Regions from separate parts of the Actinoplanes sp. NPDC049316 genome, predicted to be linked through region 3. Evidence: riboswitches for the same ligand, from Rfam matches in the RefSeq annotation. Region 3 holds a riboswitch; each other region holds the start of a gene.
The links. A riboswitch is a leader RNA that binds a small molecule or an ion and turns the genes downstream of it on or off. The one in region 3 is predicted to bind cyclic di-AMP.
Positions count from the first base shown of each region.

Region 1 (9,851 bases), on a different contig from region 3:
CTTGGTGAACAGGTCCAGGTAGCCGTTGGGGCCGCCGAACTTGAACGTGTCGCAGGACGGCTGCGGCACGGTCTCGAACGTCGACTCCTGCGGGCCGCGCTGGAAGGTGTTGATGTACGTGACCCGCGAGGTCCCGTCACCGCAGTGGCCGAAGCCGTACGTGTTGTCCACGTCCAGCAGCCAGTGCATGCCGTAGATGTCGGAGGTGCCGTACGCGCTCTTCAGCTCGTTGGCCAGCGGGTCCTGGCCCACCGACACGCCGGACTCCAGCTGCGAGGGGTACTGCGAGGGCAGCGGGTGCTCGGCGGCGTACGTGGCCGGCTTCGACGGGTCGTACTTGTCGTTGGTGGGCTGGTCGGCGTGCGACGGGATGATGTACTTCTCCATCGTCTGCCACGCCGTGTTGAACGGCGTCCACTCGCCGGTGACCTGGCCGTGCTCGGCCTCCAGCCACAGCCAGTAGCTGAACGCCTCGCTGGTGGTCTCGTGGCCGTGGTCGGGCGCCTCGTCGATCAGCGTCTCGATCGAGTGGTACGGCACGCCCTCGGGGCTGAAGTAGCCGTTGGCCGGGTTCTTGATGTCGGTGTACAGCTGGGTGAACCGGCCGTCCGGGCTGCCCTCGGCGACCACCAGCGCGGTGACCGTCGCGGCGGTCAGGCCGGTGCCGGTGGCGCTGAAGGTGGCCTGGGTGTTCGCCGTCGCCGCGTCGGTGGCCGTCAGCGTGACCGTCTGCGCGGTGCTCCAGTTCGACGGCGTGAACGTCAGCGACGCGGGCGAGGCCGAGACGGTGGTGGCCCCGGCCGTCCGGGCGATCGAGACGGTGGTGTTCGCGGTGGGCGCCTTGGACAGCGACACCTTGAACGTGGCCGTCTTACCCGGCGACACGGTCACCGAGCTCGGGTCGACGACCACCGACGGGTCGGCGGAGGCGTCGACGAAGACGGGTACGTCGGCCGTGGAGCTCTTGACGCCGCTGGAGTCGTACGAGATCGCCTGCACGTGGTACGCCGCGGTCTGCGCCGGCACCCCGCTCCACGTGTAGCTGTACGGCGCGGCGGTGTCCGTGCTCAGCAGCAGCCCGTCGTGGTAGAACTCGACCTTGCTGACCGTACGGCCGCTCGCCGCGGTGGCCGTCGCGGCGATGGGGATCGAGGCCGGCGCGGTGTAGCGGGTGTTCGCCGCGGGGCTGGTGAGCGCCACGGTCGGCGCCGCCACGCTGCCGTTGCAGGCGGTGCCGTTGAGCGTGAACGCCGTCGGTACGGGGTTCGCCGACGTGAACGTGCCGTTGAAGCCCGTGCTCACGCTGGCGTTCGTGCCCAGGTTGCCGTTCCAGGCGGCGTTGTTCACGGTGACGTGCGCGCCGCTCTGGGCGTACGTGCCGCTCCAGCCCTGGGTCACGCGCTGCCCGGCGTCGGGGAAGTCGTACTCGAGGCGCCAGCTGGTGACCGGGTCACCGGTGTTGGTGATCGCGATGTCGCCGGTGAAGCCGCCGCTCCACTGGCTCGCGACCCGGTACACCACGGTGCAGCCGGCGGCGGCCTGCGCGGGTGGTGGGGCGGCGGTGATGACGAGGCCGGTGCCGAGGAGCGTGGCACCGCAGGCCGCGAGGGCCCTTCTAGCCTTTCGTCTCATGGGCTTCCTTCCTAGACGGACGGGCTGCAGGTGACGGGGGACGGAACGGGGTTGCTGCCGGTCCAGGTGCCGAGGAAGCCGAACGTGGTGCTGGCGTTCGGGGCCAGGGCGCCGTTCCAGCCGGCGTCGCGGACGGTGACGCCGGTGCCGGTCTGCGTGCCGGTGCCGCCCCACGCCTGCGCGAGGGTCTGCCCGGCGGTGAAGGTCCAGCCGACCGACCAGCCCTTGGTGGCGGTCGCGCCGGTGTTCCTGACGGTCACCTCGGCCTGGAAGCCGCCGCTCCAGGACCCGGTGATCCGGTACGCCGCCGAGCACCCGGCCGAGGACGGCGGCGGGTTCGACGGGCTCGGGTCGGACGGCGGCGGGTTGGACGGGGTGGGGTTCGACGGCGTCGGGTTGGACGGGGTCGGGTTCGACGGCGTCGGGGTGCTGCTGCCGCCCTGCCGGTCCGCGTAGAGGATGCCGCGGCCGTTGGTGCCGAGGTAGACGCGGCCGTACACCCGCGGGTCGCCGGCGAGCGCGTCGCCCGCGTTGCCGTACTGGTGGGCGTCGTCGTTGATGCGGACCCAGGCTGCGCCGGCGTTGTCGGAACGGAAGACACCGGTGCCGCCGTCGACCGTGCCGACCAGGAACACCGCCGGGTACGCGGCCCCCGGCGCCGCCTTGCCGAAGGCCACGTTGATGCCGGACGTCACGGTGCTCACCGCGGTGAAGCTCGCCCCGAAGTTCGTGGAGTGCAGCAGGCCGGACGCCCCCGCGAGCCACACGTCGCCCGCCTTGCCGGGCACGGCGTGGAAGCGCACCGTTCCCGACGCCGGCACGGTGGCGGCTGACGCGGTGAAGGTGGCCCCGCCGTCGCGGCTGACGTAGAACTTGCCGGCCGCGTACCCGTAGAAGGTCTTGGCGTCCGCGCGGTCGGACTCGACCGTGGCGCCGGCGGGGATGCCGGTGGACCGGGTCCAGGAGCTGCCCCGGGTGGTCGAGTAGTGCACGTCGGCGCCGGCCGGGGCCCAGACGAAGGTTCCGGCGTCGGCGGAGACCGCGATGGTGCCGCCGCCGGTCACGCCGGACGGTTCCTGGCCCTGGTACCACGTCTTGCCGCCGTCGGTGGAGACGCCGATGTGCGGGGCGGTGTCCGCGTTGCCGACCCGGGCGAAGACGGACGGGGTGGCCTCGGCGAAGTCGAGGCTGGTGTTGCTGCTCAGGCTCGGCGTGTCGTGGAAGCTCGCCGGCACCGCGTCGAGGTCGGCGTGGTGGAAGCCGCCGATGTCGCCGAGCGCGCTGACCAGCGGGGCGCCGGACGGCGGGCTGGCCAGGTCGAGGACCGCGGTCTCCTCGAGCCCCTTGGCCATCGGCCGGATCGTGAAGGTGGTGTTGCGGTCCCAGTTGGTCAGCTGGGTGGTGCCGTACACAGTGGCGCCGGTGCCGTACAGCAGGCGGTTCGAGTCGAACGGGTCGATCTCCACCGACTCGTTCATCCAGCCGAGCTTCGGCGTGGCCTCCGGCGGCTGCGGGTTCGTGTTGAAGTCGAGCCAGGGGTTGGCGGAGATGTCCATCGTGTAGCGCTTGGACTGGCTCGGGTAGCTCGTGAAGTCCCAGATCCGCGTCCACGTCGCGCCGTTGTCGGTGCTGCGGAAGAAGATCGCGTCGGGCCACCAGGAGACCTGCGTGGCGACCATCAGGGTGCCGGGGTGCTGCCGGTCGACGGTCAGGCCGGAGTAGCCGAAGTACAGGTCACTGCCCGCGCTGAGCTTGACCGGGCTGACGTCGGTCCACTCCCCCGTCGCGGTGTCGAGCCGGTACACCTGACCCTTGCCGCCGTCGTACGGCCCGCCGGTGTCGCTGGTGGCGATGTACAGAGAGCCGGAGTCGACCACACCCTTGTGGGCGAGGTAGCCGGTGGGCTGGCCGGGGATCCGCGCCCAGGTGACCCCGCCGTCGGTGGAGCGGTAGACGGGGTTCTGCTTGTCGGCGACGCCGACGTAGACGTCACGCGTGTCGTCGTCGAAGGTCACCCAGGTCAGGCCCTGGTTCTGGCTGAGGTAGCCGTTGGTGTCCGACGGGTCCTGCACGTAGTCGCCGGCGTTCGGGAACGCGGTGACCTTGGCCCACGTGGCGCCGTAGTTCGTGCTGCGCCAGAGGCCGTTGCCGCCCTCCGCCGCGAAGTAGACGTTGCGGTTGTCGTGCGGGTCCACGGCGAGCCGCTCCCCCATGCCGCGGCCGGGCATGTTGCCACCGTTCTTGAACGGCAGCGTGGTGACCTGCCAGGTGGCGCCGCGGTCGCTGGAGCGCAGGATCGCGCCGTTGTTCGGGTCCCAGCTGTTGGTGTACATGCCGACGGCGGCGTACACGCGGTCGGCGTCGACGGGGTCCGCGGCGATGCTGAGCACGCCGTTGTAGCCCCAGTTGTTCTGACCAACCCAGTCCAGCAGCGGGATCCAGCTCTGACTCGCCTGGTTCCAGCGGTAGGCGCCGCCGATGTCGGTCCGGGCGTAGATCAGGTTCTTCTCGGCGCGGCTGAAGACGAGTCCGGGGACGAAGCCACCCCCGTCGATGCGGACGTTCTTCCAGGCGTACGTGTCGGCGGGGACGGCGGCGAGGGCGGGTGCGGGCCGGTGGGCGGCCTGGCCGACCAGCGCCGCCGCGCCGACGAGAGTCAGCGCGGCGGCGAGGGCGGCGAAGCGTGGGCGATGCAAGGGGCAATCCTCTCGGGGACGTCGGCGGCGCCCGGGGGCAGCGCCATCGACGGACGTCTCTCATGGGAGCGCTCCCATGACTGTCGGCTCTGTTCATCCGGAAGTCAAGAGCCGGAAACAAACCCATCGGCAGACGCCGATGTTGACAGCAACTTAACCGAGTAGGTACACATAGGGGCGTCCACCGTCATGGGAGCGCTTCCTACACCGATGGAGGACCCACTCGTGAGAAAACGCAGTCTCCTGGGCGGCCTGGCCGCCCTGGCCACGGCCCTGGTGGCCGGGGCGACGCTGGCCGCCCAGCCCGCCCAGGCCGCAGCCGGCTTCACCGTCAGCGGATCGCAGATCCTCGACGCCAACGGCAACGCCTTCGTCATGCGCGGGGTCAACCATGCGCACACCTGGTACGCCGACAAGATCGGCGCGCTCGCCGACATCAAGGCGCTCGGCGCCAACACCGTCCGCGTGGTGCTCAGCAGCGGCGACCGCTGGACCCGCAACGACGCCGCCGACGTCACCAACGTGATCAACCAGTGCAAGGCCAACCGGCTCATCTGCGTGCTCGAGGTGCACGACACCACCGGCTACGGCGAGGACGCCGCGGCGACCACGCTGGCCAAGGCGGTCGACTACTGGATCGGCATCAAGAGCGCCCTCGCCGGCCAGGAGCGCTACGTCATCCTCAACATCGGCAACGAGCCGTACGGCAACACGAACGCCGCGGGCTGGGTCGCCGACACCAAGAACGCGATCACCCGGCTGCGCGCGGCCGGCTTCGAGCACTCGATCATGGTGGACGCGCCGAACTGGGGTCAGGACTGGTCTTTCACCATGCGTGACAACGCCGCGTCGGTGTTCGCCACCGACCCGCGGCGCAACATCATCTTCTCGATCCACATGTACGGCGTCTTCGACACCGCCGCCGAGATCACGGATTACCTCGGCCGGTTCAAGAGCGCCGGCCTGCCGATCGTCGTCGGCGAGTTCGGCTTCAACCACTCCGACGGCAACCCCGACGAGGACACCATCATGGCCACCGCCCAGGCGCAGAGCATCGGCTACCTGGGCTGGTCGTGGAGCGGCAACGGCGGCGGCGTCGAATACCTCGACCTGGTCACGAACTTCGACGCCACCAAGCTGACGTCGTGGGGCCAGCGGCTGTTCAACGGCGCCAACGGCATCAAGGCCACCGCGCGGGAGGCCAGCGTGTACGCCGGCACCTCCACGCCGCCCTCGACGCCGCCGAGCAACCCGTCCACCCCGCCGTCGAACCCGCCGGCCGGCAAGTCGTGCTCCGCCGCGTACGCGATCACCGGGCAGTGGGGCGGCGGCTTCCAGGGCGCGGTGACGGTCAAGGCCGGCGCCACGGCGATCTCCTCCTGGACGGTGACGTGGACCTGGCCCGACGGCCAGCGCTTCACCAACACCTGGAACGCGACCGTGACGACCTCGGGTGACGCCGTGACGGCGCGCTCGATGTCGTACAACGGCTCGCTGCCGGCCGGCGGAAGCACGAGCTGGGGCTTCACCGCCAGCTCGACCGGCACGAACACCGCACCGGCCGTGAGCTGCGCGGCGGCTTAGAAGCCGCCCGCCGCCGAGGCGTCCTTGCCGCCGCCGGTCGCCGACACCGTGTAGGTGTCGGCGGCCGGCGCGCGCTTGTCCGCGTGGTTGTACTGCACCGCGAACACGTACTGCCCGGGCGTCAGCGTGGCACCGTGCTGGAGCACGAACCGGTAGACGAGCCGGCCACCGCGTTCCGTGACGGTCATGGCCATCATCTGGGCGGGCACGGTGCTCCACTGCCCCGTGCTCACCACACCGTCGGTGCGGGCGACCGAGACCGTCACCTCGAGGGCGGTCAGGGTCCTGGTGGTGCGCAGTGTGACGTTGCCCTGGCTCCAGTTCGGGTTCGAGTGCCCGTCGATCGCGGCGTCGGCGGTCAGGAAGCCCGGCCGGTGTACGGCCTTGCTGGAGGCGGAGGCCTTCGGGGGCGCGCTCGTCGCCGGACGGGCCGGCGGCGGCGACGGGGACGGCGTGGTGGCCGCGGCAGAAGGGGCGGCCGCGGGTGCGCTGTCGGCTTCTCCCCCACCGCCCGCGACACGGACGCCCACGACGCCGACGACCACGAGGCCGACCGCGGCCGCCGCGGCGAGCGGGCGCAGCCGGACCAGCGCGGTGCGGCGCGACTCGGCACGGCCACGGACGATCCGCTCGAACATCGCGTCCCGGTCCGGGCGGTGCCGCTCCGCCTCCTCGCGCAGCAGGACCCGCAGGTCCCGCTCGTCAGGCTCCCGCATTGCGGCCTCCTATGCCCACCGGTAGCTCCTGCAAGAACATGCTCAGTTGCGCGGCGCCGCGTGAGGTCTGGCTCTTCACCGCGCCGACCGAGATGCCGAGGATCTCGGCCACCTCCCGCTCGGGCACGTCGAAGGCGTACCGCAGCACGACACACTCACGGCGCCGCACCGGAAGCCGGCTCAGCGCCTCCCGGACGTCCAGCACCGCCGCGGTGTCCGGGTCGCTGCGGTCACGCCGCAGCAGGCCCAGCCGCAGCAGGCCGTGCCGCTCCCGGGTCTGCCGCTTGATCCACTGCCGGGCCAGGTTCGCGACGATGCCGCGGGCGTACGCGAGCGGGTTGTCGGCCGCCTCCACCCGCTCCCAGTGCTTCCACACCTCCAGGAACGCGTCCGCGGCCAGGTCGTCGGCGGCCCCGGCGTCGCCCGTGACGAGGAAGGCGAGCCGCGACAGGTCCGCGTGGTGCTGGTCGAAGAAGCGCCGGAAGGCACGCTCTGTATCGGGGTCGGTCACGCGGTCCTTCCTGACGTGCGGCGGTACGGCGGTGCCGGCTGCCCCGGCAAAGGGGGGCATGGGGACCGGGGCAGCCGGTGGTCCGCTCCTGACCGGGCGAAAGATACTTCCTTTCGAGCGCCCGGTCCCTGGCAATCAGGTCGTCCGCGGCTCGCCTGCGGGGAGGCCGGTGAGGTCCGGGAAACGGCCTCCCCGCGGGCGAACACCCCTTCAGTGGCCGCCCGGGCCGGAAAGGTTGCCCGCCTCCGCGGGATTTTTTCCCGGCCGCCGCAGCCGGTAGTAGAGGAGGCCCTCGCTGGTGACGCCGTCGTCGGGGACGAAGCCGGCGGCCGCGCAGCACGAGCGGCTCGCCACGTTGTCCGGCTGCACCCCGCAGAAGAACTCGTCGACGTCCGACACCTCGGAAGCCGTCGTGGCAGCGCGCAGCAGCGCCCGTCCGCGACCCTCGCGCCAGCGGCGGGGGTCGACGACGAAAGCCAGCCCCATCGACCGCAGGCCGTGGCCGTCGGCGTACACGTCGCCGCCGATGAAGCCGACCTCGCCGGCCGCGTCGACGCCGAACCACGCGTGGCAGCGCAGCACGAGGTGGCCGCGGAAGACCTCGCCGCCGCCGCGGGCCGCGACGGACAGGACCCGGGGCAGCCAGTCGCGGCCGCCGAGGTAGCGCTGCACCTGCGGGTGGTCGAACCAGGGCAGCGCCGAGGCGACCATCGCCGGAGTGGGCTCGACCAGCCTCATGCGCCCATCATGCCGCGCGGCGCAAGACCCCGGCGGGCCGTACGCCAACACCGTCCACACCGGACAAGGTGACCGGTGTGGACGGTGTCGTTCATCGTCGGTGGGCCCGGCCTCCCGGTCTCACCGCGGACCCGTCAGAGGGCCAGGCGCTGACCCGGGAAGATCAGGTTCGGGTTGCCACCGATCTCGCCCCGGTTGAGCTGGTACAGCGCGCGCCAGCCGCCCTTGACGTGCTTGCTGCTCGCGATCTTCGCGAGGGTGTCGCCGGACCGCACCACGTAGGTCTTGCCGGTCGCCCGCGCCGACGTGCTCTTCGTCGCCTTCGCCGTGCTCTTGTGCGTCGTGGTCTTGCGCGACGACGACTTGTGCGACGACGACTTGTGCGACTTCGAGGAGGCGCCGGCCGTGTTCCTGGCCTTGTACGACTTGGTCGAGCCGGCCTTCTTGCCGCACACCGGCCAGGCGCCGATGCCCTGACCGTCGAGCACCTTCTCGGCGATGCGGATCTGCTGCGACCGGCTGGCCTTGTTGGCCGTGCTCGCGTACTTGGTGCCGCCGTACGCCTTCCACGTGCTGCGGCTGAACTGCAGGCCACCGTAGTAGCCGTTGCCGGTGTTGATGCTCCAGTTGCCGCCGGACTCGCACTGCGCGACCGCGTCCCAGTTGACGCTGGACTTCGCCTGGGCCGCGGAGGCCGGGGCCAGCAGGGCCATCGTGCCGGCCGCACCCGCGACCGCCAGGCCGAGGGCGCGCAGGGACTGCTTGCGGATCTGTGCCATGACTGAAAAACCTCCACGCCTGCGAGGTCAGCTGTCGGGTTCGGGCCGAGGAAGCCCGGCCGCGCGTGGCGGCTTCACCCCGAGGCGCGCGCACCGGCGCGCCGAGGAACGTGTGGGTCCCCCGCTCCATGCCTGATCGATTGATGTCCCGGTCCGGTCGGCGGCAGGACTCGGCGTTACCGACCGCGGGGCCCGCTGAGCGGACCGGCCGACCGTAACCACTTCTCGCCGGGCACGGCCAAGTTTCCGGGGTCAAAGGTGACGTTGTTTACACCTTTTGAGTGACTTGATCTTCACTTCCCGGCGGGAAATGCGCTGGCGACGCCCCGGGTTGCGCCGGAAGGATCCCGATTGTGATGCTTCACGAGAACGAGGTCCCGGCGGACGAGGCGGTTGTCCGCTCGCTGCTGCAGACCCAGCGCCCGGACTGGGCCACGCTCCCGCTGTCGCCGGCCGGCGCCGGCACCGACAACACCATGTACCGGCTGGGGGACGATCTTCTTGTCCGGCTCCCGCGAACGGCCGGCAAGGCGCAGGCCCTGCACAAGGAGCGGACGTGGCTTCCGCGGCTGGGACCGCTGCTCCCCTGCCGCGTCCCGGAGCCGGTCCACGCCGGCCGGCCCGCCGCCGGGTTCCCGCTGCCCTGGTCGGTCTACCGCTGGATCGACGGGGCCCAGGCCGGACCGGACACCGTCCAGGACTGGGCCACGTTCGGAACCGACCTGGCGAGCTTCGTCCGGACGCTGCACGGCATCGACCTCATGGGCGCCGTCCGCGCCGGTGAGCTGAGCTGGTACCGCGGGGGAAGCCTCGGCGCCTGCGACGAGTGGATCAGCGCCTGCTTCGAGGACTGCCGCGCCGCGCCCGGCGGCCTCGATCTGGAAGCGCTGCACGAGCTGTGGCGTACCGCACTCGACCTGCCCGAGCCCGCCGGTCCGCACAGGTGGCTGCACGGCGACCTCAGGCCCGCGAATCTGCTGGTGTCGGAGGGCCGCCTGCACGCCGTCATCGACTTCGGCGGCCTCTCCGTCGGGTTCCCGGACGCGGAGCACGCCACCGTGTGGGACCTGCCCCGCCCGGCCCGCGACGCCTACTGGAACGCCGTGGGTGTCGACGATCACTCCTGGACTCGCGCCCGGGCCTGGGCCATCGCAGTGGGCGTCAGCGGAGTCTCCTACTACCGCGACACATGGCC
Region 1 is NZ_JBFAQM010000038.1:56,201-66,051, forward strand. Features, by position in the region: gene AB0K03_RS36595 (glycoside hydrolase family 48 protein) at 1-1,632, opposite strand, end outside; gene AB0K03_RS36600 (cellulose binding domain-containing protein) at 1,644-4,328, opposite strand; gene AB0K03_RS36605 (cellulase family glycosylhydrolase) at 4,581-5,912, shown strand; gene AB0K03_RS36610 (hypothetical protein) at 5,909-6,628, opposite strand; gene AB0K03_RS36615 (SigE family RNA polymerase sigma factor) at 6,615-7,139, opposite strand; gene AB0K03_RS36620 (GNAT family protein) at 7,350-7,877, opposite strand; gene AB0K03_RS36625 (transglycosylase family protein) at 8,012-8,656, opposite strand; cyclic di-AMP (ydaO/yuaA leader) riboswitch at 8,662-8,842, opposite strand; gene AB0K03_RS36630 (aminoglycoside phosphotransferase family protein) at 9,013-9,851, shown strand, end outside.
Region 1: another riboswitch for cyclic di-AMP. It lies ahead of AB0K03_RS36625 (transglycosylase family protein); the one in region 3 lies ahead of AB0K03_RS24720 (NlpC/P60 family protein).

Region 2 (9,851 bases), on a different contig from region 3:
TCGAGGCCGGCCGGGCCGGCGGATTCGGCATCGTGATCGGCGTTGATCGGGTGGGTCAAGCCGACGCTTTGCGGGAACACGGCGCTGACATCGTGGTGCAGGACCTCGCCGAGCTCCTCACCCGGTAACACCCCCATATCTGACTTCTTCTCTTCTCAGTTGCGAGAGGCACCACCGTGATCCGTGAACGGGCCTATCCCGTCGACCCCTGGCACATCCGGGAAACCCGGCTGGACCTTGATCTCCTGGCCCAGTCCGAGTCGGTCTTCGCCCTGGCCAACGGCCACATCGGCATCCGCGGGAACCTGGACGAGGGCGAGCCGCACGGCCTGCCCGGCACCTACCTCAACTCGTTCTTCGAGCTGCGGCCGCTGCCGTACGCGGAGGCCGGCTACGGCTTCCCGGAGTCGGGGCAGACCATGGTGAACGTCACCAACGCCAAGCTCATGCGGCTGCTCGTGGACGACGAGCCGTTCGACGTGCGCTACGGCGAGCTGCGGTCCCACGAGCGCACGCTCGACCTGCGGGCGGGCACGCTGGAGCGGACCGTGGAGTGGGTGTCGCCGTCCGGCCAGGCGATCCGCGTACGGACCGTGCGCATGGTGTCGTTCACCCAGCGGTCCGTCGTGGCGTTCCTCTACGAGGTCGAGCCGATCGACGCGTCCGCCCGGCTGATCCTGCAGTCGGAGCTCGTCGCCAACGAGCAGCTGCCGCCGACCAGCAAGGACCCGCGCGTCGCCGCGGTGCTCGACCACCCGCTGCAGGCCGAGGAGATGCTCGAGCAGCGCACCGGCGGCCTGCTCGTGCACCAGACCAAGGCCAGCGGACTGCGGATGGCGGCGGCGATGGAACACCTCGTCGACGCGCCCGGCAAGCACGCCATCACCACGGAGGGTCACCCCGACTGGCTGCGTACCACCGTCGCGTGCAAGCTCGAGCCCGGCCAGAAGCTGCGGGTGGTCAAGCTCGCCGCGTACGGCTGGTCCAGCCACCGCTCGCTGCCCGCGGTGCGCGACCAGGTCGGCGCCGCCCTCGCCAGCGCCCGCCTCGACGGCTGGGACGGCCTCATCGAGGCCCAGCGCGAGTACCTCGACGAGTTCTGGGACCACTCCGACGTCAAGGTCGAGGGTGACCCCGAGGTGCAGCAGGCGGTCCGCTTCGGGCTGTTCCACACGCTGCAGGCCGGCGCCCGCGCCGAGCAGCGGCCGATCGGCTCCAAGGGCCTCTCCGGCCCCGGCTACGACGGTCACACCTTCTGGGACGCGGAGACGTTCGTGCTCCCGGCCCTCACGTACACCCAGCCCTCGGCGGCGGCGGACGTGCTGCGCTGGCGGCACTCCACGCTGGACCTCGCCAAGGAGCGGGCGCAGACCCTCGGCCTGCAGGGTGCGGCCTTCCCGTGGCGCACCATCCGCGGTCAGGAGTGCTCGGCGTACTGGCCGGCGGGCACGGCGGGCTTCCACATCGGCGCGGACATCGCCGACGCGGTCCGGCGCTACGTCTCGGCCACCGGCGACTACGACTTCGAACGCGAGGTCGGCCTGGAGCTGCTCGTCGAGACCGCCCGGCTGTGGCGTTCGCTGGGCCACCACGACCGCCACGGCCGTTTCCACATCGACGGCGTCACCGGCCCGGACGAGTACACCGCGGTGGTGGACGACAACGTCTACACCAACCTGATGGCGCAGCAGAACCTGTTCGCGGCGGCGGACGCGGCGAAGCGCCACCCGGACCTGGCGCGCAAGCTCGGCGTGGACGACGAGGAGTCGGCGTCGTGGCGGGACGCGGCGGCCGCCGTGCACATCCCGTACGACCGTGAGCTCGGCGTGCACCAGCAGTCGGAGGGCTTCACCCGGCTCCAGGAGTGGGACTTCGAGAACACCCCGCCGGAGGCGTACCCGCTGCTGTTGAACTACCCGTACTTCGACCTCTACCGCAAGCAGGTCGTCAAGCAGGCCGACCTCGTCATGGCGATGTACATCCGCGGTGACGCGTTCACCCCGGAGGAGAAGGCGCGCAACTTCGCCTACTACGACGCCCGTACGGTCCGCGACTCCTCGCTGTCGGCCTGCATCCAGGCGGTCATCGCGGCCGAGGTGGGCCACGTCGAGCTCGCCCACGACTACCTGGGCGAAGCGGCCCTGATGGACCTGCACGACCTGCACCAGAACGCCCGCGACGGCGTCCACGTGGCCTCGCTCGCCGGCTCCTGGATCGCCCTCGTGGCGGGCCTGGGCGGCATGCGCGACTACAACGGCCAGCTCTCCTTCGCCCCGCGCCTGCCGAGCCGCATCAACAACCTGGAATTCTCCCTGCTATGGCGCGGCCTCCGCCTCCGCGTCGAGGTGGCGCCGACCGAGGTCACCTACTCGCTGCGCAACGGCGGCGGCTCGGCCCGCCTCGACCTCATCCACCACGGCAAAGAAGTAACAATCACCCAGGTCAAGCCGGTCGTCCTGCCCATCCCGCCGGCCCCGCCCACGGGCCCGGCACCAACCCAACCGGCCGGTCGCGCCCCGGTGCGCCGCGCCACAGGCTCATAACACCGAAAGATGTCGTAGCCCGGTGGGTGGTGCAGACCGCAACTCCCGTCGAGGCCGGCCGGGGGCCAGCATGCGCTGGCCCTCGGCCTTCTTTCTGCGTAAGTGGCCCCGAGTTCTGCTGCGTGCGTGGTCCGAGTTCTTCTGCGTGGGTGGTCCGAGTTCTTCTGCGTGGGTGGTCCGAGCCCTTTCTGCGTGGGTGGTCCCGGGCCCTCTCTGCGTGAGTGACCTCGGCTTTCTTTTGCGTCGGTGGTCCCGGAGCTTTGTCTGCGTGAGTGATCCCGACCTCTCTGTTGAGTTGTCCTGACCTCTCTCCGCGTGGGTGGCTTCCTCCATACGCGCGAACGGTCCCGCCCCTGCGCACGGCCGTGGTCCCGCCCGGTCGCCGCCGGGACCACCAGGCGGCGGTCCGAAGCGGGGCGCACGGGCATGGGCGGGACGAGTCGATGTGGGTGAAGCTAACGCCGGGTCCCGCTGTGGCTGCGGGGCGACGCGCATTCTGTCCGGCGTGCCGCCCTGTCTGCCGTGCCGCCCTGTCTGCCGTGCCGCCCTGTCTGCCGTGCCGCCCTGTCTGCCGTGCCGCCCTGTCTGCCGTGCCGCCCTGTCCGGCGTGCCGCCTTGTCCGCGCGGCGTGTCCTGTCCGCGTCGCCTGCGCTGCCGTCACGCCCGCGCAGCCGCCCTCGAGGCTCGCTGGCATGCCGCCGCGATTCCTCGTCGACCACCACCTCGCCGGTGTCGAGCAGCTGCTGCACGAGAAGCGGAACGCATGCACCGGCTGCACTTCGCCCTGGTGCCTGTGCCGAGCCGAAATGAATGCGTCCGGAACGGTGCCGGTCTTCGACCGAGAATCCCGCGGTCTCGGTGATGTGGTGGCCGGCCGCAGTATTTGCATCCCACGCGACGGCGAACGTGCTCTTGACTTGTTCGGTCATCCGCGGGACAGGGCCACTCCCGGCGCCTCCACTCCCGCGCTTGACGCGATATTGGTCTGCGAAGATCGTGTGTGCCGCAAATAGATCCAGTGGCAACCAGCGGCTTTCTGTGATCCTGCGAGAAATCTTGAGACTAGCGTTTCGCCGGGCCGTCGTTGCCGTTGGCGTTGCCGCCGCGGCCGGCGTTGCCGGTGCCGCTTGCGGTTCCGTTGCCGCTGGCGTTGCTGTCGCGGTGGTGTTCACTGCCGTTTCCGTGGTGGTGCTCACGGCCGCTTGCGTCTCTGCCACGGTGGTGTCCGGAGCCGATGTTGGCTCGGCGGTCTGGACGGTGGGGGTCGCTGTTGGCTCGGCGGTCTGGACGGTGGGGGCCGCTGTTGGCTCGGCGGTCCGGGCGCCGGAGGCCGCTGTTGGCTCGGCGGTCTCCACGTCCGGAACCGCTGGCAGTCGCGCGGGGTCCCGGCCATGTGCGTACTGAACAGTCCGCATCTCCGCTCGCTCCGTTGGCGCAGGTCGGCAGGTGATGACTGGCCTCTGCTCTGGGGCGGCCGTGCGCCGGTGTGTCATCGGCCTTGCCGGGGTTCGCTCGTCCGTCGGTCGGGCCCGGCCATGATCGCCGTGCAAGCGGTGCAGCTTCTCGGCGTGTCGTCGCGCCAACCCGAACGTTCGGCGACGAGCGTGTTCGCGGCGAAACTCCTCACGTACGGGAGAATAGCGACGTGACGCGGTTCGGTCCCGCATCGAGGCCAATTCCGCCGTCGAGAAAAACTGAAGCTGCCGCATGCGTAAATTGTCTCGCAGCTCGTCCGCGCCGTTGCATTAAATGATCACGCAGATAAAGCGAGGGTCGTCACATCGAAATTGCCGGCGCCGGCGGTAGTGTGGTGTGGTTGTCGCGCCGAAGAGTTTTCTCCAATATTGGCTGGGTGCTGTCGTTGTGAGTTCACCGAAATGCAGACAGGCACACCGGTCGACTGCGCCTGGCAGGAAGCACAGTCCCGGCTGCTGCCGAGGCGCTTTCTCAGTCATCCGAGGTCGGACAGCGCAGCGGGTGATGTCGCGGTGATTCGACCAATTGGGCAGACGGTGCCGGGGCAGTTCGGCGAGCGTGGCCGGCGGGTCATCGATGTCGTTGACGACGAAGGGCGCCACGGCAACGTCGAGCGGCGTCCGGGGCCGAGGCGAGCGGGTTGCCGGGGTGGGGCGAGCGGGTCCCCGGGGGAGTGGGCTCGGGGCTGAGCCGAGCGGGTTGCGGGGGTGGGGCGAGCGGGTCCCCGGGGGAGTGGGCTCGGGGCCGAGGCGAGCGGGTTGCCGGGGTGGGGCGAGCGGGTTCCGGGGGAGGGAGGGGCTCGGGGCTGAGGCGAGCGGGTCGCCGGGGTGGGGCGAGCGGTTCCCCGGGGGAGTGGGCTCGGGGCTGAGGCGAGCGGGTCGCCGGGGTGGGGCGAGCGGGTTCCGGGGCGGAGCGAGGTGCCCGGGGCTGAGGCGAGCGGCGTTCGGGGCTGAGCCGAGCGGCGTTCGGGCTGGGGCGAGCGGGTTCCCGGGGGAAGGGCCCGGGGCCAAGGCGAGCGGGTTGCCGGGTCGGGCGAGTGGGCCGGGGCGAGGCGACGGCGCCCCGGGGAGGGGCGAGTGGGCCCGGGGCGGGCGAGCGGGCGATGGATCGGCGCAGCAAGAAGCCCCCATGTCCTCGCCGGGGGCGGGGCATGAGGGCTTCCGGCGCGTGGGGCGTGAGCTACCGGTGTTCCACGCGCGGGGCGCGGTTACAGCATTGACACGTGGACGTGGTCCGTGTGGTTGCTGGGGCCGTGGTAGTTCTTCCAGCCTGTCGCCGGGAACCAGATCATGCGGTTCCAGATGACGTAGAGGATGCCCAGGCGGTCGGCGTTGCGGACCAGGAAGGCCATCAGGTTGTTGCCGTACTCGCGGGTGTCCCGGTTGTGCCAGGGTGAGAAGCCGCTCTTCTGCAGCGACCAGTCGCAGGCTCGGCCCTTGGGGTGTTCGAACGGGCCGCCGTCGCGGTGGCAGCCCACGAAGCGGTTGAAGCCCGCCTTTTTGACTTCCTTGTACATGTGCAGCGTGCGGGCGGTGATGCAGCCGTTCGTGGTCGGGTCGTTGACGTTGCAGGCCTCGGGGCCGAACTCGCCGTCGGAGTTGCGGGGGGCGGGGGCCGCCACCGGGCTCTTGGCGAGCACGAAGCCGCCCGTCACCGTGTCGCCGCCGACGAGGGCCAGGGCCTTCTCCGCGGACTCCTTCTGCTTCTGCATCGCCTGCAGGTTCTGCTTCTGCGCCTTGACCTCCTGGTCGAGGCGGGCTTTGGCGGTCGCGACGGCGTCGATGGCCGCGTCGAGCTCGCGCAGCTTGCCGTCGTTGAGGGCGTTGATCTCCTCGAGCGAGACCGCCTTGTCGATGAAGCCGCCGGGTGAGCGCACGTTGAGCAGGAAGCCCATGGTGGACAGGCCGCCGGTGCGGTACTGCTGGGCCGCGACCGCGCCGACCTGCGGCAGCAGCGCGTCCCGCTTGGCCTCGGCGTCCTTGACCTGCAGGGCGAGGGCCAGCTGGTTCTTGGTCGACTTGGCGACCGCCGACTTGGCTGCGAGGTAGCGCCGGCCCGTGTTGTCGAGCACCTCGTTGAGCATGGGGTCGTCGTCGCCGTCGTCCGCGGTCGACGAGGTGCCGCCGCCCGGTGCCGCGCCGGCGGGCGAGGCGGGGGCCGCGATCAGCGTGATCCCGACGAGGGGTGCCAGGGCGAGAACGAGCCACCGGCGTGCTCTTGCCGTCATCCAGTTTCCTTCCGTGTCGCCGCCGACCGGGTTAGCTGACGGGTTCGGGACGGAAGCGATCCCTACCGCTCGTTGAGCGGATTCACCCCATTACTGCGTGGTTCCCCGGCTCGCCTCACGGCGATTGAGCGGTGGTCCGCCGGCACCTCGGGGGCGGTGCCTTCTCGGCAGTGACCGGCGGAAAGCTTACCTGACTCTCGGCCGTTCATCAGGGCTCGCGGCCCGCGAAGAAAGTGTTACGGCGCAACGACTTTCCGTCACCACTCGATGGCATGACGCAGGTCATACCGCGTAACCGCGCATCAATGCGAGTCGTTGTCTTTGTCCGCATCTAATTTGACGATGCGTGTTCATTTCGCAACCGAGAGTACGACACCTGTCGATAGTGCGAATCCATAGGTAGTGTTCGTCACGGTTCCATCACGGAACCGCCGCCCAATCGCCGAAAGGCGAGCCGGGGACCCATCCGGTAATGGGGTGAATCCGCAGCTCCTCGCGGTAGGGATCACTTCCGTCCCGAACCCGTCAGCTAACCCGGTCGGCGGCCGACGGAAGGAACGCACGTGAGGCTCCACCCTGTCCGCCGGCGATTAGCAACGGTCCTCGCCGTCCTCGCCGCCACCACGGGGCTCGCGCTCGTCGCCCCCGCCGGGGCCATCGCGGCCCCCCGTCCGCTCGCCGCGCCCGGAGACTCCGGCGACGACGGCGAGGGTGGCTCGAAGTCCCTCGTCGAGCAGCTGGAGGCCGCTTCCAAGGGCTTCGTCGAGGCCAAGGAGGCGCTCGACCGGTCGAAGCAGCGCCAGCAGCAGCTCGCCGCCAAGCTCAAGGAGATCGACGCCGAGCTCGGCCCGAAGCAGGGCGCACTGGACGACATCGTCCGGCAGTCGTACCGCGCCGGGCGGCTGGGCCCGATGAGCGCGCTGCTCACCGCCGACTCCACCGACGGCCTGCTGGATCGCGTCGCGACGCTGCAGACGGTCGCCGTCAAGCAGGACCGCGCGATCCGGGATCTCAAGGACGCGCGTACCAAGCAGGCGCAGGCCAAGACCGCGATCGACGCCGAGATCCGCGACCAGCAGCGCCAGGTCACGATCATGGCGAAGCGCAAGGCCCAGGCCGAGAACGCGTTGAAGGCGGCCAACGCGGCAGCCGACGACGGCGACTCCGGCGGCGCGCCGAGCGGCTCCAGCGGGTCGAGCGGCAGCAGCTCCCGGGCGTCGGCGGCGCCGCGCAACTCCGACGGCTCGCTGCCGAGCGAGTCGTGCAGCGTCAACGACCCGACGACCAGCGGCTGCATCACGCCGCGCACCCTGCACGCGATGCAGGAGGCGCAGCGGGCGGGCTTCAACCACTACGTGGCCTGCTTCCGCCACCAGAACAGTGGCGAGCACCCCAAGGGCAAGGCGTGTGACTTCGCCGCCGACAAGAACGGCTTCGGCGGGGTGGCGTCCGGCAGCAGCCGGGACTACGGCAACCGGCTGGCGAACTACTTCATCAACAACGCGAGCCGGCTGGGTGTGCTCTACGTCATCTGGTTCAAGCGCATCTGGCTGCCCAGCAGCGGCTGGAAGGCGTACAGCCGGGGCAACGGCGATCCGTCCAGCGACCACACGAACCACGTGCATCTGTCGATGCGGTGACCGGACGTACGAGAAAGGGGCGGCCCCGCGGCCGCCCCTTCTTCGTCACTTCTTGACGAAAGACTCGTACTCCTTGAGGACTTCCTCGGTGGGGCCGTCGCCGCGGATCTTGCCGGACTCGAGCCAGATGCAGCGCTCGCAGGTGTCCCGGATCGACTGCTCGCTGTGGCTCACCAGGAAGACCGTGCCGGCCTCGGCGCGCAGGTCACGGACCCGCTGCTCGCTGCGTTTGCGGAACTTCGCGTCGCCGGTCGCCAGCGCCTCGTCGATGAGCAGGACGTCGTGCTTCTTCGCGGCGGCGATCGAGAAGCGCAGCCGGGCGGCCATGCCGGACGAGTACGTCCGCATCGGCAGCGAGCTGAAGTCGCCCCGCTCGTTGATGCCCGAGAAGTCGATGATGTCCTTGACCTGCGACTTCACCTGGGCCGGGGACATGCCCATGGCCAGGCAGCCGAGCACCACGTTGCGCTCGCCGGGCAGGTCGTTCATCAGGGCCGCGTTGACGCCGAGCAGGGACGGCTGCCCAGCGGCGTAGATGGCGCCCTTCTCCACCGGCAGCAGGCCGGCGATGGCCCGCAGGAGCGTGGACTTGCCCGAGCCGTTGGTGCCGATGAGGCCGATCGCCTCGCCCTTGTACGCGACGAAGCTCACACCCTTGATGGCGTGCACCTCTCGCAGCGTGGCGGGCTTCGCGCCGGTGACGATCCGCTTGAAGCTGGCGAGCGGGCTGCCCGTACCGGCGCTGCCGGCCTGGTGGACCCGGTAGACGACGTGCGCGTCGTCCACGATCACGGTGGGTTCGCGCTGGTCAGCCACGGCCGTACCCCTTCTCTCCGCGCCAGAAGTAGACGTATCCGCCGAGGCCGACCACGAGCGCCCAGCCGATGGCCTCGAGCCACAGCACCATCGGGCTCGCCGCGAGCGGCACTTCCTCCATCAGTGCGTGGCGCATCAGGTCGATGAAGACGAGCAGCGGGTTGGCCTCGACGATGTACAGCAGCCACTTGTGGGAGTGCAGGAACTCGTTGGAGCTGAATTTGGTCACCGGGTAGAGCACCGCGGAGCCGTACAGCCAGATCCGCATGATGAACGGCACGAGCTGCTTGATGTCGGCGACCTTGGAGCCGAGCCGGGCGGCGGCCATGGCGAGGCCGGCGTTGAAGATCGACTGCAGCAGGAAGATCGGCACGACCAGGAGCCACTCCAGGGTCAGCGGCTCGCCGAAGCCCACCACGATGAGCATCAGCACGGCCATCGAGGCGAACATGTTGCGGACCTCGACCGTGGTGATCGCGAGCGGAAGGCTGGCGCGCGGGAAGTGCAGCGCGCGGATGAGCCCGAGGTTGCCGCTGATCGCCTGGACGCCCGCCTGCACCACCGACTGGGTGAACTGGAAGATGAAGACGCCGGTGCACAGGTACGGGACGAAGTTGTCCACCCCCCGCGCAGTGCTCAGCACGAGGCCGAAGATCACGTAGTACACGGCCGCGTTGATCAGCGGCGTCAGCACCTGCCAGAGCATGCCGAGGCGGGTCTTGCCGAGCGACGAGGTGACCTTGGCGTTCGCGTACGAGGCGATGAAGTGCCGGTACGACCACAGTTGCCGCGAGTAGGCCGGCAGGCTGGGCAAACGGCCGGCCGCGGTGAGGCCGTGCCGGCGGGCCAGCTCTCTCAGAGGGATGCCGGTGTCCGAATCGGCGACCGCCGTCTGTGTCATGGGGTGGCGCTCCGATCTGGTCGGTCCGTCGGGGTGGGACCTGGGTGACTTGCGCGGGAACACAGTAAACAGTCTGACGCGATGAAACGCCATCGTATCGACGTTGCGCCGAACTTATCCGACCAAACGTCGAAACGCAACCGTTGCGTCCTCGCGTATAGTGACCCTGTGGCGACAGCGAAACGCGCACCTGCCGGAGCGGCGGTGCTCCGCGGTGACATCACCGCGGCCATCCGGAACGCGGTGAT
Region 2 is NZ_JBFAQM010000005.1:206,669-216,519, forward strand. Features, by position in the region: gene AB0K03_RS10345 (beta-phosphoglucomutase family hydrolase) at 1-128, shown strand, start outside; gene AB0K03_RS10350 (glycoside hydrolase family 65 protein) at 177-2,543, shown strand; gene AB0K03_RS10355 (hypothetical protein) at 5,227-6,246, opposite strand; cyclic di-AMP (ydaO/yuaA leader) riboswitch at 6,250-6,387, opposite strand; cyclic di-AMP (ydaO/yuaA leader) riboswitch at 6,669-6,806, shown strand; gene AB0K03_RS10360 (hypothetical protein) at 6,810-7,886, shown strand; gene AB0K03_RS10365 (ABC transporter ATP-binding protein) at 7,932-8,702, opposite strand; gene AB0K03_RS10370 (ABC transporter permease) at 8,695-9,603, opposite strand; gene AB0K03_RS10375 (TetR/AcrR family transcriptional regulator) at 9,772-9,851, shown strand, end outside.
Region 2: another riboswitch for cyclic di-AMP. It lies ahead of AB0K03_RS10355 (hypothetical protein); the one in region 3 lies ahead of AB0K03_RS24720 (NlpC/P60 family protein).

Region 3 (9,851 bases):
TGTCCGCGATCGCCTCGGTGGTGCCCACGAAGTTCTTCATCTCGCGTTCGCCGAAGGAGCTCGCGCACGCCCCGGCGAACCCGCCGCCGAAGCCCTTGGCGCCGGCGACCCCGAGCCGGTGCCCGTTGAGCGTGAGCACCGTCCCCTCGCCCTCCAGCACCGTCATCCCGGCGTCCCGGAGCACGTCCATGACCTGCAGCTCCTGGTCGCTCTGGTGGTCGTGGTTGCCGAGCACGACGACCACCGGTACGGCCAGCCCTCCGAACTCCTGCGCCATGCACTTGGCCTCGTCGACCGTGCCGTGCCGGGTGAGGTCGCCGGCGATCAGCAGCACGTCGGCGACGTCCGGCAGCTGCTCCAGCGCCGGCCGGTAGCGGCCGAGCACGTCCTTGTCCACGTGGACGTCGCCCACGGCGGCGATCCGGATCATGAAATCTCCTCCACCTCGCTGGGCGCCGCGGCGCGCACGATGCCGATGTCGCAGGCGATCTCCACCTCGGGGAACCGGGTGGTGATCTGCCGGCAGATCTCGTCGCGGCGCTGTGCGCTCTCCACCTCGCCGCCGAGGACCAGCAGGTGGTCCCGGCGCTGCAGGGTGATGCCCTGCTCGGCGACCGCGCCGTTCTCGGTGAGGAGGCGCTGGATCTCCGCCTCCACGTACTCGTCGAGCTGTGCCATCTCATCCCCCCACGGTCAGGTGCGCACCGGGCTCCGGGACCACCTCGAGGCGGTCCAGCAGCATCAGGAACGCCTCGGCGTACGGCGACCGCGCGGTCTCCTTGCGGACCCGGTCCCAGTCGATCTGCTCGCGCAGCGAGCGGGCGACCGGCAGGCCGGTGGCGAAGTCGCAGTAGTGCTGGGTGTAGCTGAGCAGTTTGTGGATCATCAACTGGGTGGCCGAGAGCACCGGCATGTTGATCGCCTCGACCGGGCGCATCACGGTGTCGCGCAGCGTCTCGTCGGTCACCGGTGACTCGACCGGGCGGTAGATGAGGTCCACCATCCGGCCCTCGTCGAAGACCTTGACCAGCCAGTCCTCCGGCGGCTGCTCGACCTCGAAGCCGACCGCGGACAGCTCGGCCAGCGCCCGCTCCCGGTCCTGCTCCCGGATCAGGAAGTCCACGTCGTGGTCACTGGAGTGCCCGCCGTGCGCGTACACCGCGAAGCTGCCGCCGAGCGCGAACGGGATCTCGGCCTGCTTCAGCACGGCGGCCACCCGCTTGAGCGTGTTGACCAGGCCCTCGTCCACCCGGTACGGCATGGCGTCCCCCTGTGTCGGTGTGATGTCCGTTTTCCCGTCGGAACGACTACCCCTCCGGCCTGCGCTTGTAACGCGAGGGGCTCCGGGCGCAACGGCAATACGACCCATTTTGTACGGGTCCAGCCGCGCGGTGGGGTGGAACGGTCCGTGACAGCTCCCGTTACCGTCGGTGGGTATGGTCCCCGGCCTCGCCCCGCGTCCCGCGCCCGCCCTCCGCCGCCGTCCCCGCACCATCGCCCTCGTCGGCATCGACGGCTCCGGCAAGACGACTCAGGCGCACCTGCTGGCCTCGGCCCTCGCCGATCGTGGTGTCCCCGCGCGTTACCGCCGCAACGCCGGCGGCCGGCGGTGGTTCGGCCGGCTCGCCACCGCCCTGGGCCGTGGTGACGGGGAGCAGCTGCTGGGCCGCAGGGCGATGCTGTTCGTCGAGTCCGTGCTGCGCTGGCTGGCGATCCTGCGCACCCTGCTGCGCCGGGTCCTCACCCGTGAGACCGCCGTCATGGACCGCTACGCCGTGTGCCAGTACGCCAGCATCCGAGCGCACGCCGAGAACCCGCGGCCGGAACGGATCAACCGGGCCGAACGCCGGGCCCGCCTGGCGTACCGGATCTTCCCGGAGCCGGACGTGACGTTCCTGCTCGACGTCACGCCCGAGGTGGCGTACGACCGCATCGAGCGGCGCGGCTACGACCACGAGGAGATGTCGTACCTGCGCGCGGCGGCCGCGGCGTACCGGGCGCTGCCCGAGCACGCCGGCTTCGTCGTGATCGACGCGAACGGCGCCCCGGAACAGGTGCAGGCGGCCCTGCTCGCCCACCTGAAGTCTCCTGAGCGGCTCCGGGCGCCGCGGCCGGTCGCTGCGGTGGTCACGCACGCCCGAGCGCTCGTGGTGACGGTGGCCACGCTGGTCGCCGCGGCCACCGCGCTCACCCTGCAGTGGGCGGAGGTCTTCTAGGCCCGCCCATAGACCGGGATGCTCGCCCCGCTGGTGGGCGCGGACGCGTCCCCCACGAGGAACGAGATCACCCGGGCGATCTCCTCCGGCGTGACCCAGCGGGAATGGTCGGCGTCCGGCTGCTCGCGGCGGTTGGCCGGGGTGTCGATCACGCTGGGCAGCACGGTGTTCGCCCGTACGCCCTGCTTGCGGTACTCGACCGCGACCGCGCCGGCGAACGCGAGCACCGCCGCCTTCGCGGTCGCGTACCCGGCCGCGCCGGGGAACGGGGCCACCGCCGCCCGGGAGGACACGCACACCACCGAGCCGCCGCCGGCCGCGACGAGATGCGGCAGCGCTGCCGCCGTCACCAGGTACGTCGGCCGCAGGTTCAGCCGCAGAATCGCCTCGAAGTCGGCCACGGGGGTCTCGTGCACCAGCCCGCCCATCGCGAAGCCGCCGACCAGGTTCACCACGGCCCGCAACGGCGCGGACGGCTCCCGAGCGGCGAGCGTCACAGCGTGTTCGACGTCCTCGGCGACTGTGACGTCCGCCTCGATCCCGACCGCACCTTCGGGCAGCCGCTCAAGGCCTCCAGCCCGTACGGGCGCCACCACCCGCCATCCCTCGTCCAGCAGGCTGCGGGCGACCGCTCCACCCAGCCCACCGGTCCCACCGGTCACAATCGCGCTGCGCTCCACCATGCCGTCACCGTAGTGCTGTGTTTTCTGTCACTGCAGGCGACGGTTCAGCGGATCATCCGAATGTCCGACAGTCACCCGGACGGGCTAGTGATCTGCGGCTGGATCTGCCGCAAGGTGACAGGGTGTCCGGCGCCACGAGTGTGCCGGATCTTTGCCGTGGCGTTTGTTTCAAGCCTGGCGGGAACCTGTCGATGCAGGGCATGAACCCAAGTGGCTGCCCGGCCGTACTGGGTAGTGACGAGCATCGCACGGCTGGCCGTGATGCCCGTCGCTGTGACGGATGAGGGGCTGATGGTGTCATTGCAGCAGGCGACGGGTATGCGTCACAGGACGCATCCACCGCCGGGTGCGGCTCCGAATGCCTACCCAGAGAGCCTCTTCAGAAAGTATCCACTCGGCTCTCAGGTGACGCTCAGGCATACGTGACACTTTCGACCCACCAGCCGGAATCAGCGCAGTGCGCCACTTGTTGTGTAGGTGCAGCACCGCAATGCATGAACTGCGGACGTTACGGGGAGGGCCGATGGACGCAGGAATTACCCGTAACAGGGTTAGTGAAGGCAATGAGGGGACCGTGGGCAACGTGGAGAAGAACACCGTGATGCGGACGGACGAAGTCGCCGAAGAGCGCGACCTTGTCGGCGTCTACCTGCACGAGATCTCCCGCACGCCGCTGCTGGACGCCGCCAGGGAGGTCGACCTCTCCAAGGCAATCGAGGCCGGCCTCTATGCCGAGCACCTGCTCGAGAACGGTGACGTCCGACGCGGCGTGAGCCGGGAGGAACTGGAGCGGCTGGTCATCGAGGGCGAGCGGGCCAAGGACCTGTTCATCCGCGCCAACCTCCGCCTGGTCGTCTCGATCGCACGCCGGTACGTGCGCTCGGGCATGCCGATGCTCGACCTGATCCAGGAGGGCAACACCGGCCTGGTCCGCGCCGTGGAGAAGTTCGACTACGAGCGGGGCTACAAGTTCTCGACGTACGCGACGTGGTGGATCCGTCAGGCGATCAGCCGGGCGATCGCGCAGCAGGAGCGCACCGTGCGCCTGCCCGTGCACCTCGTCGAGGACGTCAACCGGATGCGCAACGTCACCCGCCAGCTCGTGCGCGAGCTCGGCGCCGACCCGGAGCCGGAGCAGATCGCGACCGCGCTGGGCGTGACGGTGGAGCGCGTGAACGAGCTGACCCGCTGGGCCCAGGACACCGTGTCGCTGGACACCCCGGTGGGCGACGACGGCGACACCAACCTCGGTGACCTGGTCGCCGACAGCGACGCGCCGTCGCCCGAGGAGATCGTGCTGACCGCCCTCGAGCGGCAGCGCATCGAAGGCCTGCTCAACCACCTCGACGACCGGTCGGCGGGCATCATGCGCGCCCGCTACGGCCTCGAGGACGGCCGCGAGCACTCGCTGACCGAGGTGGCGTCGCGGTTCTCGCTCTCCCGCGAGCGCATCCGTCAGCTCGAGATCCAGGCGCTCGGCCGGCTCCGCGAGCTGGCCCGCGCCGAGGGCCTGCAGGCCGCGTAACAGCGTTCGGAACGCGAAGAGGGCCGGTACCCGTGCGGGGTACCGGCCCTCTTTCGTGTCGCCGGACGGCGGCTCAGGTCACGTCACGCGGCCGTAGCCGTACGGGGTCATGATGTCGATCGTGCGATGCTTCACGGGCTCACCGGCGCGGGAGGCGTCGATGATCTTGCCGTCGCCGACGTACAGGGCGACGTGGCCCAGGCTGCGGTAGAACACCAGGTCGCCGGGTTCGAGCTGGGATCGGCTGATCCGCTTGGTCGCGCTGTACTGGGCCGCCGCGTTGTGCGGCAGTGACTTGCCGGCCTGACTCCAGGCGCGGGAGGTCAGCCCGGAACAGTCATAGGTGGAGAGGCCGTCGGCGCCGAACTCGTACATCTTGCCGACCTGGGCGAACGCGAATCGGACGACCACCCCGGCGCTGCCGGAGACCGACGGGACGGTGCCGGTGTACTTCGAGCCGGGTTCGGTGGCGCGGCCGTATGCGGCGGTGCGCATCGCGTACAGCTTCTTGAGGTCCGCCTGGATCTTCTTCTTGCGGGCCTCGAGTTCCTTCACCTCGGCGGTCTGCTTGTCCTGCGTGGCCTTGAGGGCGGCCTGGCGCTCGGTGTAGTTCTGCGTCGTCGCCGTGTACGTGTCGATGTCACGCTGCCGGCTGCGGGAGAGCTGCTCCAGGATGGACATCCGGTCCATCAGGTTGTTGCTGCCCTCGAGCACCACGTTGACGGCGCCGATCTTGCCCGTCTTGTACGCGGACTGGGCCAGCAGCTGCATCTGCGAGCCGGCGACCTTCAGCGCCTCCCGGGCCGGCCCGATCGACTCGGCGAGCTTCTTCTCGTCCGCCTTCGTCTTGTTCAGGCTCAGCTTCATCTTGTTGTACGACTCGACGACGTCCTCGAGCTCGTCGGACGCCTTCTGGATCTTCTTGTTGAGCTCACTCGTCGAGGGTGCCGCGTGCGCGGCCGGCGCGACGGCGCCGGTGATCGCGATCGCGAGGGCGGCGACCACCAGGGCGCGGAGCCTCGTGCGGGGGTGTGGCAACGGTACGTGCCCTTTCTTCCGCTGCGCCGCCTACCGGGTTAGCTGACGGATTCGGGCGGGAAGAAGGCCCTACCGCTCGCGCGGATTCACCCCGGATGCTGATTCGGTGGTTCCCCGGTTCACCGTGGCGCCCGCGCCGGGCCCGGGGGAGGGGCTCGCCGTGCGCGCCGCCGGAGATTCGGCGGCGTTGGCCGGTGCCACCGAGTCGTGGCTGCCTACCGGACCAACCGCATCAACTTATCGGCGATCTCGGCGAAAACAAGAGCCAGAAGAGTGACGTGGGCCGATTATCACATTTATGCGAATGATCCCGATAACGGAAAGCTATTCACCGGGTGCGGCGCGTCACTGTCCTCATTACTCCGCCATCGCGGCCGGAGTGTCCATCGGCTGCACGGCCCATTTGCGGGTGACCGTACGCTCCGCCCAGAAGGAGAGGAATGGAATGGTGCCGGCGAGCATCACGAGCAGCATCCGGCCCAGCGGCCACCGCGCGCGGCGGCTCAGGTCGTAGCTGGCGGCCAGATAGACCATGTAGAGGAAGCCGTGGAACGGGCCGACCGCCGCGACCACGCTGTCGTTGTCACCGGCGTACTTGAGCGGCATGCCCACCGCCACGAGCACGATGAGGACCACGCCGACGATCCACGCGATGATCCGGTAGCGGGTGAGGGCTCCCTGCACGATGCACGTCCTTACTGAGTCTTGCTCTGCCGTCCGGGGTAGTCGCCGGGCCGCGCCCCGGGATGGGCGTTCAGCCAGGCCAGGTAGTCGTTGTACGCGTCCAGCTCGGGATCCTCGCCCGCGGGTACAGCCGGCGTGGAGGCGGGCACCCGGACGGGGCGGCGTACGGTCACCGCGGCCGGGTCCTGGGTCGCCGGCTCCTCCGCCGGGGCGGGCTTCTCGGAGCTCTTGCGTTCCTGCTGGACCTCGCGGAACCAGATGAACGCGACGAACGCCGCGAAGACCGGCCACTCGAAGGTGTAGCCCCAGCTCAGCGTGTTGCCGCCGGTGGCCCGGCTGAACTGCCACCAGCCCAGGCCGAGAAAACCGGTGATGAGGACCAGCGCGACCACGTGACGCGCGATCCACGCCGGGGTCCACAGCCCTTTCATGTCGTCGAGCGTACCGGCGCGGGTTTGACGCCCAGGCGCACGGGCAACCCGTTGCGTGCAACGACGATAAGGAGGAGAGCCATGAGCGACTCCGAGGTCGACGCTCCCGTCGGCACCGAGAACGGGATCGACCCCGCCGCGCTCGCCGATGAGGACCTCATCCGAGAGCTCGGCAGCCTGCACCGTACGCGGCTGCAGACGCTGCGGCACGGTCCCGACGCGGCGCTCGCCAACCACCTGCGGCGCACCGCGGAGCTGGAGACGGAGTACCTCGCCCGCCACCCCGGCCGCGAGGTCGACCCGCACCGGCTCACCCAGGACTTCTGAGAGGACCTTCGCGCATGACCCCCTCGGTACGCGGGCGGCTCGACCGGCTGCGACGGCAGTACGCGCCCCACGAACACCGGCCGCTCGACGGGTACGCGGTGACGATGGGCGCCTTCGGCGTGCTCGCCGGCAGCCTCGCGGCGGTCGCCAAGCTCACCGGGCGTGAGGTGCCGGAGCGCCCGGCCGTCCAGGACGTGGTGCTGATCTCGCTGGCCACGCACAAGCTCAGCCGGCTGATCGCCAAGGACTCGATCACCAGTCCGCTGCGCGCGCCCTTCACCCGCTACGCCGAGCCCGCGGGCAGCGCGGAGCTCAACGAGGAGGTACGCGACGAGGGCAGCACGATCCGGCACTCGATCGGCGAGCTGATCAGCTGCCCGTTCTGCCTCGCGGTGTGGGTGGCGACCGGGCTCACGAGCGGCCTGGTGTTCGCGCCCCGGCTGACCCGGCTCGTCGCCACGGTCTTCACGGCGACGGCGGCGTCGGACTTCCTGCAGATGGCGTACTCGATCTCCAAGGAGGCCGCCGAGGGCGACCCGCAGGTCGACGAGGAACCCGCAGTCAACGGTCGCGCGGTCGCACAGGCCTGAGACGGACGACGACGGCCCCGGCATGTCGATGCCGGGGCCGCGGTCGGGTGTGCCGCGGTGCTACACCGGGCCGTCCTTCTCCATGCCGGACCAGCCGCGCGGGCTCTCCCGCTCGCCGCTGTCGCTGTCGTCGATCACCTCGGGCGAGACCGCGGTGTCGCCGTGCTCGTTCGCGAAGTCCGGCTGGTCCTGCGGGTCGAGCTCCGAGTTGCCGAAGGCCGGAAGGCGCTCGTTCTGCTGGGTCATGTCAGTGCTCCTCAGACATCGAGAGTGCGGAGGGCCTCGGCGGCCTCGTCCTGGGCGTACTCGCCCTCGGGCAGGGCGTCGATGCGGGTCAGCGCGGACGCCGGCAGCTCGGCTGCCACGGCCCCGCGCTGCAGGTCGGCGCTGCTGAGCCGCTCCTGCGCGGCGTACGCGTCGTCCAGATACTCGTCCAGCACGCGGAATTCATCGCTCACGGCAGTCGTCTACCCGGTCCGCGGCCCGGCAAACGGTGTGGTCCAGGTCACAATTCCTGCCGGAATGGGGCGGGGCGGCCGACGGTTGAGGACAGATGTCGGTGTGCCCAGTGTCCCCGGGCCTCACCCTTTGCCTTCGCGGAATACCGTTCGGCTGGAGCCGCGTTGAGCCTTTCGCCGCGAGGCGACCTGCACACCGGCACCTACGTCCGCCGCCCCCGGCCTCGCCGGGGGCGGCGTTTGTCTGCGCGGCCCGCCGGTCCGCGCACCCGCCGCTCCCGGCCTCCGCGTGTGTCTGCGCGGCCCGCCGGTCCGCGCACCCGCCGCTCCCGGCCTCGCCGGGGCGGCGTTTGTTTTCGATCCCCGACTCGCCGGGTACTCCCCGATCATGAGTGATGATCGCGTCGAGCGGCGCGCCGCCGATCTGCTGCCCGAGGAGCGCGCCGCGGGCAGTGCCGACCCGGAGCTGCAGGCCGAGGCCATCCTCGCCGAGTCGGACGAGCGGGAGCACGTACCCGACGGCGCGCCGAGCACATTCCTGGAACATCGTCCGGCGGACCGCACGGTTACGCCCGCGGACGGCACCCGATAGAGGACACCACTTTCGTGTTCGCCGCCACGCATGGCAATATCGGGCAAATGTCTGCCCCGCAACGGAGCACCGGGCGGCGGGTGGTCAACACCTCGGAGATCACGATCTCCGTCGCGTCGCCGTCCGACCCCAGTGGCTCCCCGCGTACCGCCGCACCCGGTGACGTCGCCTCCGCCGATTCGCCGGTGGGGGAGGGACGGCGCCGCCGAGGCCGTCGCGGACGTAAGAACCGCAGGCCCGTACGGGCGAAGGGCGGCCGCGAGGGCGCCGGCAGACCCGCATCCGGCCGCGATGAGCCGCCGGACGGGCCGCACCCGGTCGAGGTGGCGGGGCTGCTGCACGAGCTGTCGGCGCGCCTGCTCAGCGCCGACGATCTCAAGCAGGCCCTGGACCGCCTGGCCGTCTTCGCCGCCTCGGCGGTGCCGGGCACGCTGCGCTGCTCGGTCGCGCTCATCGGCGAGGGTGGTCCGCTGACCCTGGCCGCCTCCGGGCCGCGGGCGCAGGCCCTCGACGACGTCCAGTACGCGTCCGGCGACGGGCCCGGGCTGGAGGCCGCCCGTACGCGCGCGGTCGTCAGCGTGGACGACCTGCCCGGCGACACCCGGTGGCCCGAGCTCGCCGAATGTGCCGGTGAGGAGGGTGTACACGGGGTCGTGTCGATCCCGGTGGACGTGCAGCGTTCGGCGGTCGGCTCGGTCAGCTTCTTCGTCGGCCCGCCGGGTGGCGTCGGGGCGGAGCGGCTGCTCACCGCCATGGCCCTGGTGAACCAGGCCGAGATCCTGCTGGGCGAGATGTGCCGCCGCGAGGGCCTGAGTCAGGGCGCGATCGTGGACCGGGCGGCCGGCGTCATCATCGCGCAGCGCGGGTGCGGCGTGCGGGAGGCGTACGACGTGCTGCGGGACACCGCGCAGCGGCTCGGCATGCCCTGGGAGGACGTCGCCGAGCGGCTCATCGCGGCCGCCGCGCGCAACGCCGACGCCTGAGACGCCACAGGGGTACGAGCGCGTGCTGCGCCCGTACCCCTGTGTGGTTCGTCCGTCAGGAACGGCCCGGCGCCGCCGGAGCCTCCTGGGCCGTGCCGGCAACCGGCTCGCCGGCGGGTGCGGCCGCCGCCGCGGCGTCCTCGGCGCGCTGTGCCTGCGCCGAGCGCTGCGAGAGCGGGATCTCCGGCAGGAAGAAGACCACGATCAGGCCGATCACCATGACGGCGAGCGCCAGCAGGTAGACGACCTGGATGCCGTCGGAGAAGCCGACCTTGAACGGGTGGGCGAGCGCCTCCGGCAGCTTGTTGATGAACGACGTGTCGC
Region 3 is NZ_JBFAQM010000017.1:127,953-137,803, forward strand. Features, by position in the region: gene AB0K03_RS24690 (metallophosphoesterase) at 1-430, opposite strand, end outside; gene AB0K03_RS24695 (hypothetical protein) at 427-678, opposite strand; gene AB0K03_RS24700 (nucleotidyltransferase) at 680-1,261, opposite strand; gene AB0K03_RS24705 (thymidylate kinase) at 1,437-2,216, shown strand; gene AB0K03_RS24710 (SDR family NAD(P)-dependent oxidoreductase) at 2,213-2,899, opposite strand; gene AB0K03_RS24715 (sigma-70 family RNA polymerase sigma factor) at 3,423-4,424, shown strand; gene AB0K03_RS24720 (NlpC/P60 family protein) at 4,503-5,429, opposite strand; cyclic di-AMP (ydaO/yuaA leader) riboswitch at 5,475-5,602, opposite strand; gene AB0K03_RS24725 (DUF3817 domain-containing protein) at 5,820-6,146, opposite strand; gene AB0K03_RS24730 (hypothetical protein) at 6,158-6,577, opposite strand; gene AB0K03_RS24735 (DUF6158 family protein) at 6,659-6,904, shown strand; gene AB0K03_RS24740 (DUF1360 domain-containing protein) at 6,919-7,494, shown strand; gene AB0K03_RS24745 (hypothetical protein) at 7,555-7,740, opposite strand; gene AB0K03_RS24750 (hypothetical protein) at 7,752-7,952, opposite strand; gene AB0K03_RS24755 (hypothetical protein) at 8,341-8,544, shown strand; gene AB0K03_RS24760 (GAF and ANTAR domain-containing protein) at 8,592-9,527, shown strand; gene AB0K03_RS24765 (MDR family MFS transporter) at 9,583-9,851, opposite strand, start outside.